DNA from 3 places in the Sporomusa rhizae genome. Region 3 is predicted to be linked to each of the others. Evidence: predicted binding sites of a transcription regulator. Region 3 holds the regulator's gene; each other region holds the start of a gene.
The links. Region 3 encodes HrcA, which represses chaperone genes, less so after heat shock. Its sites were predicted from a motif close to TGTTAGCACTCNNNNNNNNNGAGTGCTAACA; they were not measured.
Positions count from the first base shown of each region.

Region 1: a site for HrcA is predicted at 2,025-2,055, ahead of htpG (molecular chaperone HtpG). Genes of this name have one in related genera too.
Region 2: a site for HrcA is predicted at 1,885-1,915, ahead of groES (co-chaperone GroES). Genes of this name have one in related genera too.

Region 1 is NZ_CP156925.1:2,706,840-2,711,135, reverse strand. Features, by position in the region: gene htpG (molecular chaperone HtpG) at 44-1,999, opposite strand; gene SRRS_RS12625 (TerC family protein) at 2,498-3,190, shown strand; gene SRRS_RS12620 (DNA recombination protein RmuC) at 3,475-4,296, opposite strand, start outside.
Region 2 is NZ_CP156925.1:1,878,238-1,882,533, reverse strand. Features, by position in the region: gene groL (chaperonin GroEL) at 1-1,513, opposite strand, end outside; gene groES (co-chaperone GroES) at 1,557-1,841, opposite strand; gene SRRS_RS08385 (ANTAR domain-containing response regulator) at 2,051-2,632, opposite strand; gene SRRS_RS08380 (sensor histidine kinase) at 2,634-4,082, opposite strand.
Region 3 is NZ_CP156925.1:2,937,206-2,941,501, forward strand. Features, by position in the region: gene grpE (nucleotide exchange factor GrpE) at 1-397, opposite strand, end outside; gene SRRS_RS13860 (TCP-1/cpn60 chaperonin family protein) at 417-2,000, opposite strand; gene hrcA (heat-inducible transcriptional repressor HrcA) at 2,015-3,043, opposite strand; gene hemW (radical SAM family heme chaperone HemW) at 3,157-4,296, opposite strand.

The DNA of each region.
Region 1 (4,296 bases), 230 kb from region 3:
AGTTAGGGCGATACTATTTTTGTTGTCTGCTTATAGCTAGCGTTTATTTTTCAGTATGAGCCATCAGATTAGCTACTATTTTGGCAAAGTTTACTGGATCTTCAGGAGTAAGCCCTTCCATGAGTAACGCTTGACCATAAAGCAATTCACAGTAATCTTTGAAAGTATCAGCTGCAGAAGGCTGTTCAAATATTTTTTTGAGAGTATCAAATATTTGATGTTCGGGATTAAGCTCCAGGATACGTTTGGCTTTAAAAGAGGTTCTATTCATCTCGGCTAAAATTTGTTCCATTGAGATACTAATGCCATTATCATCGCTTACTAAGCAAACAGCACTTGATTTTAACCGGTTACTGATTTTCACGTCGGCTACTTTGCCTTTTAACTGCTCTTTAATTGCATTAATAAGTGTGTCATTTTCCTGGGCAACCTGATTAATGTTTTTCTGTGAATCTTCATTTGCTATCTCTTCGATATCTAGTGTTCCGCGGCTAATTGACTGGAACTTTTTGCCGTTATATTCGCGGAGAGCATCAATAGCAAATTCGTCGACCCGATCAAAAAGGTAGAGAACTTCAATATTCTTTTCTTTTAGAAGTTCCATTTGCGGCAAACTCTCTACCGCGGCGCGATCTTTACCTGTGGCATAGTAGATAGCCTTTTGATTTTCATGCATTCGCGAAATATATTCGTCCAGAGTGCTTACTCCTTCCGAATGAGAAGAAGAGAAGAGTAACAAACCCTTTAACTTGTCACGACCGCTGTAATCCGCATACACGCCTGTTTTGATAGCTTGGGCGTATTCCTTCCAAAACTGCTCATACTTGGTACGGTCTTTATTGAGCATGTTTTCCAATGTTTTGAGAACGCTCTTTTCCAGGTTTTTGCCTACCAATTTAAGTTGTTGGCTATGCTGTAAAAGTTCCCGCGAAATGTTAAGAGAGAAGTCAGGAGAATCAACTAAGCCTCGCACGAAGCGAAAATACTCAGGAAGTAAATCCTGACAGTTCTCCATGATAAAGACATTTTTGGAGTATAACCGGATCCCATTAGTTACTTCCTGCTGATATAAGTCGAATGGAGCATGGGCAGGGATAAAGAGGAGGGTAGTATATTCAACAGCGCCTTCTACTTTGGAATGAATGGTCTCAAGCGGGTTTTCCCAATCATGGAAAAGGTTTTGATAAAGCTGATTGTATTCGTCTTGAGTTATATCGTTTTTGTTTTTCGCCCAAAGCGGCATCATCGAATTAAGGATTCTTACCTCAGTGGTTTTAATGGCAGGGGCATCCTCAATTATTTTCCCATCAGGATCCTTCGGTTTTTCTTCTTTTACGAAATTCATTTTGATTGGATAGCGAATATAATCAGAGTATTTCTTAACTAAATTCTGCAGTATGTACCGGTCAGTGAAATTCTCTTCCGGGTGATCTGGCGAGTTATATTCTTTCTTAAGAGTTAAGATAATAGTTGTACCACGTGTATCCTTGTCGCACTCTTCGATAGTATAGGTACCGTCACCATTTGATTCCCATTTAACACCTTTATGACCTGGAACACGAGTTAACAGCGTAACCTTTTCAGCTACCATAAAGGCTGAATAAAAACCGACTCCAAATTGGCCAATTAGTTCTGTATCAGCGACAGAGCCAGTCTCCTTTATTTTTTCCAGGAAGGCTTTAGTCCCAGATTTAGCGATAGTACCGATGTTGTCAATAACTTCATTAGCGGTCATACCCATACCATTATCAGAAATAGTAAGCGTATTAGTAGTATCATCCGGAATAAGGAAGATTTCAAAATCTCTATTACCTTCTAACAAATCATGGTTGGTAAGAGACTCAAACCGCACTTTATCGATAGCATCTGAGGCATTGGAAATTAGCTCCCGCAAGAAAATCTCACGATTTGTGTAGATAGAATGAATCATCAAATCCAAGAGCTGTTTTGTTTCTGCTTGAAATTCTCTTGTTTCTTTGGCAATGGTTTCTTGAGACATAGTAAACCTCCGATAAAATTAGTATTGTTAGCACTCTAAGTCTCTGAGTGCTAATTTATATTTAAATAATAACCAAAATGTTTAACAAAATCAAATACTTTATTAGATAAAAATACCTTAAAATAGTATAAATAGCATTTTTTCTTTAAATAAATACGAATTACGCAATCTTACTTCGTCTGTCGCCTAATAGCTTCTTTTTAGAAACTTCCTTGACAACCAGCCGGATATTAGCTATAATTCAAACAAATAAATATACTCCTAAATCGTAAGGGGAGTAACTCTCGGATAACGTCAACATACGGTGCCAGGTGGCATCTGGCGTTATCGTTGGTGATAGCCAATAGTGAGACCTTCGGTATGTATTATTGCGTACCTAAGGTCTCTTTGTTTTTTTGGAAAGTGGGAAGGGGAGGGTTATTAAGCTAATTATTTCTTTTCGTTATACAGTATTCACTTAGGTAATACTATAAAATATAAGCATAGGAGGTCTTTAACATGGACTTTTTCGGTACAATTGGACCAGAATGGTTTATGGCACTAGGAAGTATTCTACTAATCAATCTGGTTTTAAGCGGTGATAACGCTGTAGTTATTGCTTTAGCCAGTAAGAACCTACCGGCCGGACAAAGAAAAATGGCAATTTTATGGGGAAGTGTAGGCGCGGTTATCCTGAGAATTATCTTGACTTTTGTAGCAGCTTTTCTTTTAAATATTCCTTACCTACAATTTTTAGGCGGTCTCGCCTTGCTCTATATCGCCATTAACCTCTTACAGTCAGATGGCAATGAAAGTGATTATGGTGAAGCGACATCTTATCGTGAAGCCATTAAGATTATATTGTTTGCCGATCTTATCATGAGTCTCGACAATGTAATTGCATTGGCAGCAATTGCCCAAACTGTTCCTTCCGGAAAATACAGCCTGATAACCGCCGGTCTTGCAACCAGCATTCCATTAGTCGTATTTGGTGCTCAGCTTTTAATGAAGCTTATGGATCGTTTTCCGGTTATTATTTATTTCGGGGCAGGGGTATTAGGCTACGCTGCTGCTGAAATGATTCTCAGCGACAGCGCCGTAGGAGCTTACATTCATGAGTATGCGCTAGCCGTAAAAGTATTGCTGACTTTGGCTGTTATCGTTGGTGGTTATATCTTAAAAGCGCGAAATATTGCCAAAGAAAACAGCTAAATTTATAAGAAAACCCGCATACAGTCACATGAAATGAACCCGGAAATGGAAAGATGAAACAAAAAGCCTCCTATGGTAGGATAAAAATAACCCACGTAGGAGGCTTTGCTATGTCTGAAAAAAAGGAATGAGACATTATTCCAGTAGCTATTAAGGAGCAAGCTATACGAATGCACTTAGAGGATGGGATGACAACAAAGCCATCTCAAACTACATATAAAAAAAGTATAGACCATTGAATTTGATACTAGCGGTCTGTGCCTTTTTGTCTTAACTATTCTTGTTTAATCATCGTATTGCCCTAATACTTTGACGGCATCCGTGATTGGTAACTGCTCAACAGTTTTAAGCTTACGCTCTATAGCGCGGGTACGAACAGCGGCGCCCTCTATTTGCCTGCTTGCCTGTTCAAGTTTTTCTTTAGTTTTCTCAAGCACATCACCAAACTTACCAAACTCAGTTTTAACTGCACCTAAAAGAGTCCAAACTTGGCTTGAACGCTTTTCGATAGCTAGTGTCCGAAAACCTAACTGCAGACTATTTAACAGAGCCGCTAATGTAGTCGGCCCAGTAATGCTAACACGATACTCGCGCTGCAAAGTATCACATAAGCCTGGACGACGTAACACCTCCGCATATAACCCTTCGACAGGAAGAAACATAATGGCAAAATCAGTAGTATTAGGTGGATCAATGTACTTCTCTTTGATTGTTTTAGCTTCCTGCCGAATTCGTATCTCCAAGTTGGCAGCAGCCGCAGCTGCCAATTCCGCGTTAGCCGCTTCCTGCGCATCCATTAGGCGTTGATAATCTTCCTGTGGAAATTTAGCATCAATAGGCAGCCATACAGTCGTATCGTACTCATCCTTTCCGGGAAGTTTTACGGCAAATTCAACCCGGTCTTGACTGCCACGCTTGGTTATCACATTAACAGCATATTGTTCCGGCGTTAGAACTTGTTCTAGCAGAGACGCCAGCTGCATCTCTCCCCAAATACCACGTGTTTTAACATTGGATAAAACTTTTTTTAAATCACCAACCCCGGTCGCCAGCTGTTGCATTTCACCTAGTCCTTTGTGTACCTGTTCCAACCGTTCACTCACTAA
Region 2 (4,296 bases), 1.1 Mb from region 3:
CAGCGTTTTGTAGCGCTGAACGAGTAACTTTAGCCGGGTCAACAATACCAGCGGCAATCATGTCAACATATTCTTCGCTCAGAGCGTTGAAGCCTTTACCTTTGCCGGCTTTCTTAACGTTTTCAACAACAACGGAACCTTCGAGACCAGCGTTGTTAGCGATTTGACGAACTGGTTCTTCGATAGCACGTTTTACAATCTCAACGCCAGTTTGCTCGTCGCCGGTAAGTTTAATGCTGTCAAGGCTTGCTTGAATGTCAATGAAGGTGGTGCCGCCGCCAGCGACGATGCCTTCTTCAACAGCAGCGCGGGTTGCGTTAAGAGCATCTTCAATGCGCAGTTTCTTCTCTTTAAGTTCAACTTCGGTAGCAGCGCCTACTTGAATAACGGCTACGCCGCCAGCAAGTTTAGCCAGACGCTCTTGAAGCTTTTCTTTATCAAAATCAGAAGTGGTTTCTTCAATTTGTGCGCGGATTTGGTTAACACGCTTTTTGATTTCTTCCACTACACCACTGCCGTCAACAATAGTGGTTTCTTCTTTCGATACACGAACTTGACGGGCACGACCAAGATCTTCCATGGTTACACTGTCAAGCTTGCGACCGAGTTCCTCGGTGATAACAGCGCCGCCAGTAATGATAGCGATGTCTTCCAGCATAGCTTTTCTGCGATCGCCAAAACCAGGAGATTTAACAGCAACAGCGCGGAATGTGCCGCGAAGTTTGTTTACAACGAGAGTAGCAAGTGCTTCGCCTTCTACGTCTTCAGCAATGATTAAGAGTTCTTTGCCTTGTTGAACTACTTTTTCTAATACAGGCAGTAAGTCGGCAATGGCGCCAATCTTACGGTCGGTAATAAGAATGTAAGGATCGTTTAAAACAGCTTCCATTTTGTCGGCATCAGTAATCATGTAAGGGGAGATGTAGCCACGGTCAAATTGCATACCTTCTACAACATCCAAATCAGTACCCATGGTTTTGGACTCTTCCACAGTGATAACACCGTCTTTGCCCACTTTTTCCATAGCTTCAGCGATTAAAGAGCCAATTTCTTCATCAGCAGCCGAGATAGAAGCAACCTGAGCAATAGCGTCCTTGGTTTCAACTTTCTTGGAGCTTTTCTTAATTTCGTCAACAAGTACGTTTACAGCTTGTTGAATACCTTTTTTGATGATCATCGGGTTAGCGCCGGCAGCTACGTTTTTCATGCCTTCGCGAATCATAGCTTGAGCAAGTAAAGTAGCGGTGGTAGTACCGTCACCAGCAACATCGTTGGTTTTGGTAGCAACTTCTTTAACAAGCTGAGCACCCATATTTTCAAACGGATCTTCTAACTCAATATCACGAGCGATGGTTACACCGTCGTTAGTGATAGCTGGAGCGCCAAATTTCTTATCAAGAACAACGTTCCGGCCTTTAGGTCCTAAAGTAACTTTAACAGCGTTAGCAAGCGCATTTACGCCTTTTTCGAGCGCGCGGCGTGCATCTTCGTCAAACAAAATTTGTTTAGCCATTTATGTATTACCTACCTTTCGCTTTATAATATAATTAGGCTAATTATTCAATTATAGCCAGGATGTCTCTTTCATTAATGATGAGGTACTCTTTGCCTTCAACTTTAACTTCAGTGCCAGCGTACTTGGAGAAAATAATTTTGTCGCCAACCTTAACGTCTAAAGCAACCTTTTGGCCATTTTCCAGAGTTCTGCCTGTACCTACAGCCACAACCTTACCTTCTTGCGGCTTCTCCTTAACAGTGTCCGGAAGAACAATACCGCTTTTGGTAACTTCCTCCTTTGCCAAAGCTTCAATAACTACTCTGTCGCCTAATGGCTTAATCATGAAAAGAACCTCCCTTTATAGTGTGTTATATAGTTAACTTTTTTGTTAGCACTCACTAGAGTTGAGTGCTAATTCCATAATTTATAATATAAAATTTACTCAAAAAAATCAAGTGTATTTAAGCAAAAACCAGAAATTTTTTTTAAAAGCTGTTAGAAAAATCAAGGCAGAGACCTTACTGGCCTCTGCCCCGACAGAAAATACCTTTATTATCGTTTACGGGTGGCTGATTCAACAATTGCTGCAGCCACTTCCCGGATTGATTTCCGCTTACTCATACTATACTGCTGAATACGCCGGTATGCTTCATTCTCAGTCAAGCTATACGCATCCATCAAAATACCTTTAGCCCTGTCAAGAATCTTTCTGGTTTCAAGCGAATTTTTAACCTCTTCCAGTTCCCGTTCTAACTCGGCAAACTCCTGAAACCTGGATAAAGCAATCTCCATTGCTGGAAATAGATTAGCCTCTTTAACTGGTTTGACTAAATAAGCCAATACCCCTGAATCTTTGGCCTTTTCCACAATTTCTTTCTGGCTGAAAGCAGTCAATAACAATACTGGTGCCAACTTCTCATTAGAAATGATTTTCGCAGCCGTAATTCCATCCATTTCAGGCATCTTGATATCCATTATAACAAGGTCAGGATGAAATTTACGGGCTAATTCAACGGCTTTAACACCATCCGCAGCTTCTCCTACTACGGTATGACCGGCTTCTTCTAAAAGTTCCTTCAGATCCATTCTGATAATTGATTCATTATCGGCTATCACTATCCGCAAAGCGTCCATGCTATTCCTCCTTCGCCTCTTTAGAGCCTTCCAACTGCCGGGGAATTGTAACAAAAGCATGGGTTCCGGCACGGGAAAACAGGCGGAACTCCCCCCCAAGATCGTTCTCTATCAATGTCCGGACAATCTGCAAGCCCAGACTACTGGTATTTGGGAGACTAAAATCTTCAGGAAGGCCGATACCGTTATCATAGATATCTATCTGATAACTTTCCGGTGTTGTTGTGATGTCTACGCCAATAAGACCTTCTTTGCGTCCAACAAAACCGTGTTCAATAGAGTTTTGAATTAGCTCGTTGATAACCAAAGCCAAACTGCTGGCCTGCTCAGAGGGTAATATTACCGTCTGTCCATTAAGTACTGTTTCAATATTAAAATCAGGCTCAAGCATATTCTGGATAACTAAATCAAGAATATTTTTGGTAACTTCCGCCACATCGATAAATTCTCTGTCTTGCTGGGATAAAAATTCATGCACTACAGATATACTTAAAATCCGGTTTACACTTTCTCTAAGTGCCGCTTTTACATCTGGCGTTTTGGTACGTCTTGCTTGCAGCCGCAGCAGGCTGGCAATCGTCTGCAGATTATTTTTTACCCGGTGGTGAATTTCTTGAATAACTGCTGATTTTACCAACAACTCTTTTTCTTTTTTTCTAATCTCTGTAACATCGCCAATAATAAATATGGTGCGTATCACCGAACCATTGGAAAAAACCGGGATAGCCCTTTGCACCAGAATCAAATTGCCTGCTTCCATTTCTCTTTCCTGTGGCTGTCCGGTAGAATAAGCGTGCTGCGCAAGTTTCATATTGACTTGACGATCAGATACCCTCCTGCCAATAATCCGGTTAGCACCTAGCAATTTATAAATGCCAACGGCTGACGGATTGGCAAAGGCGATATGACCACGTTCGTCAATTACAACAATGCCATCACGAGTACCTAGCGGCCGGTAAACTGATCGGCTCATAGGCTCGCTGCTGGCAGCAGCCATTGTCAAGAGCATATAAGCCGTGGCAATCAACATGCTGTGACCATCAGCACTTGCTTCTTGGCTGTTTGTCTCAAAACTAGCTGCAGCGATGATAACACCAGATACATCTCTGATAGGAAAAACCTGCATTTCAAGCGCTTCCATGCCAAGCGCCCACTCACGTTGCCCGGCAATGGTTACACCTGAAACCAAGGTCCGCCACACCAGTGGTTCTTCGCTGGCCTGGACAGTAGTTCCCAAAATATTGGGTTTAACTTCAATGTAACTGGTATTAGGCTTAACTTGAGCCACAAGAACCAGGAAATTCTCGTTACGGGCAGGAGCATATAATGTCACCTGGGCATGAGCAAGATCAGCAGCCAATCCTAATACATTTGTTACATTATCAATTATCTGCGTTTGATTCGAGGTCAATGCTGTGATTTTCCGGCAAATATCTGCAGCCACACCCATTAAATAGTACCTCCTGTCCCAAAGAAACAAGCCAAGCTGCTAATCTTTATGTATTCAACTGTAACCCGAAAAATTCCTTGTTATCTGGTCTCAATTTAATAAAGTTACTGATATGTAACTTTACCCACATCCATATAACAAGTTATCCCCCACGTTATCCACAATATCCACAGAGTTATTCACAGTTACGCTGTCGATTTATTAGCGATTCTCG
Region 3 (4,296 bases):
CATTTATTGACTCTACTCCTAATTGAGAAAGCGCGTTATTAAGTTGGCGGAATATCATTTGCACCCCAGTAGCCAAAGTCTCGACATCTGTCGCAGTAGTGGCAGTTGCCCTTTCAAAATTATCAACAACAGGTAACAATTCACATATAATTCGTTCAGCCACTATATTTGATAATTCTTCTTTCTCTTGTCTGGTACGCCGCCGGAAGTTATCAAAATCGGCTTGCAGCCGCTTATACCTGTCACTCATTTCATCAAGCAACTGGCTTTTTTCGTTTAATGCGGTTATAAATTGATTTACCTCATCCGGACTAAAGCATACTTCAGGATTACTATCATTTACAGTTTCGGCATTTAAATTTTCCTGAACTGCCTCAGTTTGTTCTTTTTCTGCCACTTACTCCACCTCCGCTATATTAAAAGTCAGGCATTCCACTTTCTGAACCGCCCGCCTTCTGGGCATTAGCGCCTTCTTCTTTTTTCTTTATAATTGTATCAATACGCAAAATAGCTACAGCTACCTCGCCGGCCGCCTTAATGGCATGCAGTTTTACCGGAACAGGATCAATAACCCCACGTTCCAACAGGTCAATTACTTCGCCACTATCACAATCAACACCAAGTGAATCAAGGTTTTGCGCTGCTTGGGCAGTAATTACATCTTCTACTTTTTCCAGTGGATTAAAACCTGCATTTTCTACAATTTGCGATAACGGTTGCTTCAAAGCGTGCGAAACGCAATCAAGACCGTAAGCAGCCATTCCTTTTAGATTTTCCCGGTATTTGCCTACTTCACGCGTCATGGCGATTTCAATCGAACCGCCTCCGGGTACGTAACCTCCTTTTACAGCCGCCTGTACGCTGGATGCTGCATCTTTAGCGATGCGTTCACGCTCCCCTACCACTTCTTCGGTGGCAGCACCGACAAGAATTGTTGCCATCGGCTTACCATTACCGCCGATAACGCGTACTTGCTCGAGTTTTTCATCCTGATAAACTTTTTCGGCGGCACCCAAGTATTTTTCAATATCAGCCAATTCTTTTTTCAGTCCGGTGCGTTTAATCATTCGTGCACCGGTATGGTCTGCTACCCGGCGTAGATCTTTGGAAGATACGCGTTCTATAACCATGATATTAGCGTCTGTAAGGATTTCTTCTGCAGCACTATGTACGCCACGGTCAACCATAACAATGTTAATGCCAAGGTCTACAATTTTTTGAACATTCTTCTTAAACTCATCTTGAAGATCAATATACCGTTTAAATCCGGCTTCTGTGCTTAATGCCTCATCTTCAATTTCTTCAGGTTCAAGGGCATCGTCAATAAGCAGAAGTTTAGCATTAAGTATTTCATCAGGCATTTCCTGGGTCATGCGTTCTTGATCAACAATTACACCCATAAATACTTCATTACTAGCGCCCGCTTCCGCAGTAATAATTTCAGACAGTCTAAAATTATACTCATTTAGTTTTTCTACACCAATGAGTTTAGCTGCCTCTACAACTAAATCGGCGATATCCTCATGTTCACGCCCCGCAATCATAGCAATACTGCGAAGTATGGGATCATCAATCTCAGTAATAGTGCGAGCACGTTCTTTTACACTGTCAAGAACCTTGGCAACACCGTATTTAATGCCTTCTATAACGCGGGCAACAGGGACACCGCGCATAACTTGATTTACACCCTCTGATACTAGGCTGCCAGCCATAATCGTGGTAGTGGTTGTACCATCTCCCACCTCTGCCTGCTGAGCCTTGGCCGTATTAATTAACATTTTGGCAGCCGGATGGTTGACATCCATTTTGTCTAAAATTGTAACACCGTCATTAGTAATAATTACTTCGCCAAAACGGTCCACCAACATTGTATCAAGACCTTTTGGACCTATCGTACCTTCAACAGCAGCAGTAATTGCCCGCACTGCATTAGCGTTAGTTAACAGAGCCGCCAGTCTTTCATCAACATCAGCGCCACTGCCTGCTTGCTTCAAATTCATGGATTTCCTCCCACCTATAAAACTTTATACTTATTCAGGATTTCACCTAAATGGCGTTGCATAAATTTAAGAACAGACATCGTTTTGCCATATTCCATCCGTGTAGGGCCGAGCACAGCAACAGTTCCTACTACCTGACCATCAATACGGTATGTTGCCTGAACAACACTGCAGTCATGAATACCAGTATATTTATTTTCTTGACCTATTGTAACAACAACACCATCACTATTAGCCATGTGAAGAATGTCGCATAAAAGCCGGTCTTCTTCCAGCATGGATAGTAGTCCCTGGACTTTATCAACATCCCGGAATTCTGGTTGATTCAGCATTTGTGTTGTACCGCCAAGATAAATTTTTTCATTTTTCTCAGTAGCAAGAACATGTTTGAGCAGACTAACAGCCCGTTCATATAATTGTGGATCAGGTAAAATGTCATTTTGAATATCCTGGAGCATGGGTGTTGTTATCCGCTCAACTGCCAATCCCCCTAAACGGGAATTTATCGCAGCAGCTACGCGGCCTAAGTCATCGTGACTAAGCCCCTCGGGGATTTCGATTATTTTATTTTCTAAAAGGCCGGTATCTGTAACAATAACAACAATCGACCGGCGCTCGTCAAGCGGCAGAAACTGCAGGTATTTAAACATGCATTGGGACACTTGTGGTGCCAGCACCATTGAAACATTCCGTGTCATTCGTGAAAGAATTTTTGCGGTTTCCTGAAAAACTTCGTCAATTCTGCGCGCTTTGGTTTGATACCAATTATCAATTATTTGTATATCTCTTTCAGAAATTTGCGGAGGTGCCAGTAAACAGTCAACATAAAATCGATAGCCTTTAACCGATGGAATTCTACCCGCTGAAGTATGCGGTTGTTCAAGATAACCCAAAAGTTCTAAATCGGCCATTTCATTACGGATGGTGGCAGGACTTATACCTAAATTATACTTACGGGCAATTGTTCGCGAGCCGACCGGTTCGGCGGTAGATATATAATCATCAATAATGGCTTGTAAGATTTGTTGCTTTCTTTCATCCATATCGACTCCACCTCCTTGTTGTTAGCACTCATACCAGTCGAGTGCTAACACCTACTAAAAAAATACCACTCATTGGGTGTAATGTCAAGATAGTAAAGGCTCATCTGCTGGAGTTAATCTGGTAAAAAACTTCTAAATACAATATTACCAAACTTCATACCTTTTTCAGTCAGCCATACTTGCTTTTTATCTGTTGCTATCAAGCTTTGGTTTTCAAGTTTTTCGCAAGTAATGCCAAAATGCTCAAAAAAATCAGTTTCAAATTGCTGGCTAAAATCACACACAACCATTCCCCGGGTAGTTCGCAGTGCTAAAAAAATATATTCAGCCATCGACTGACCTGGAGTCAGGATATCACGCATAACAATTGGCGAACGGCCTCCCGCTATAGCACTTATATATTCTTGGACGCTAGCCGTTGAACTTATGCGCTGCCCATGGGAGAATGAGTGCGCGGCACAGCCAAGTCCCAAATATGGTTGATAACGCCAATATTTCAGATTATGCCGGCATTCCCTGCCGGTAAAAGCAAAATTGGATATTTCATACCTGAATAAACCTTGTGCAGGTAAAAAGCTTGTCATTAAATCATACATTGCTTCTTCTTCTGTTTCGTCAGGCAGCTCAAGCTCGCCCCGTTCGTAGGCCAAGGCTAGCGGAGTTTCTTCTTCCAACTTAAGTCCATACACCGAAATATGCTGGATAGGTAATGCTGCCGCCTGTTTAAGATCTGCGGCAAAGCCTGACAAGGTCTGTCCCGGCAATCCATACATTAAATCAATACTAATAGTATTAAACCCAACAGCTTGAGCATATTCCAAAGCAGTCATACTGTCATACAGGGTATGAATCCGCCCCAAACGTCTAAGTAACTCATTATTAAAAGACTGGACTCCAAAGCTTACTCTGTTTATACCTGCAGTTTTCAAGCGTGCCAACTGCGTTAGCGTCACTGTACCAGGGTTGGCTTCCATGCTGATTTCGGCTTTGTCCTCAATGGTAAAACTACTATAAAGACTTCTTAGTATCTGTTCCATTGATTCAGCAGGCAACAGGCTTGGTGTTCCGCCGCCAATATAAACTGTGTCAACTACAGGCTTACATAACATACCGCCTTGTTCAGCAATCTGCTGACACAAGGCGGTAGTATAGGCCACAAACAGATGTTCCAGACCCGTATAAGAAGAAAAATCGCAATACAAACATTTTTGTTTGCAAAAGGGAATATGAACATATAGGCCAAGCTTACTCAT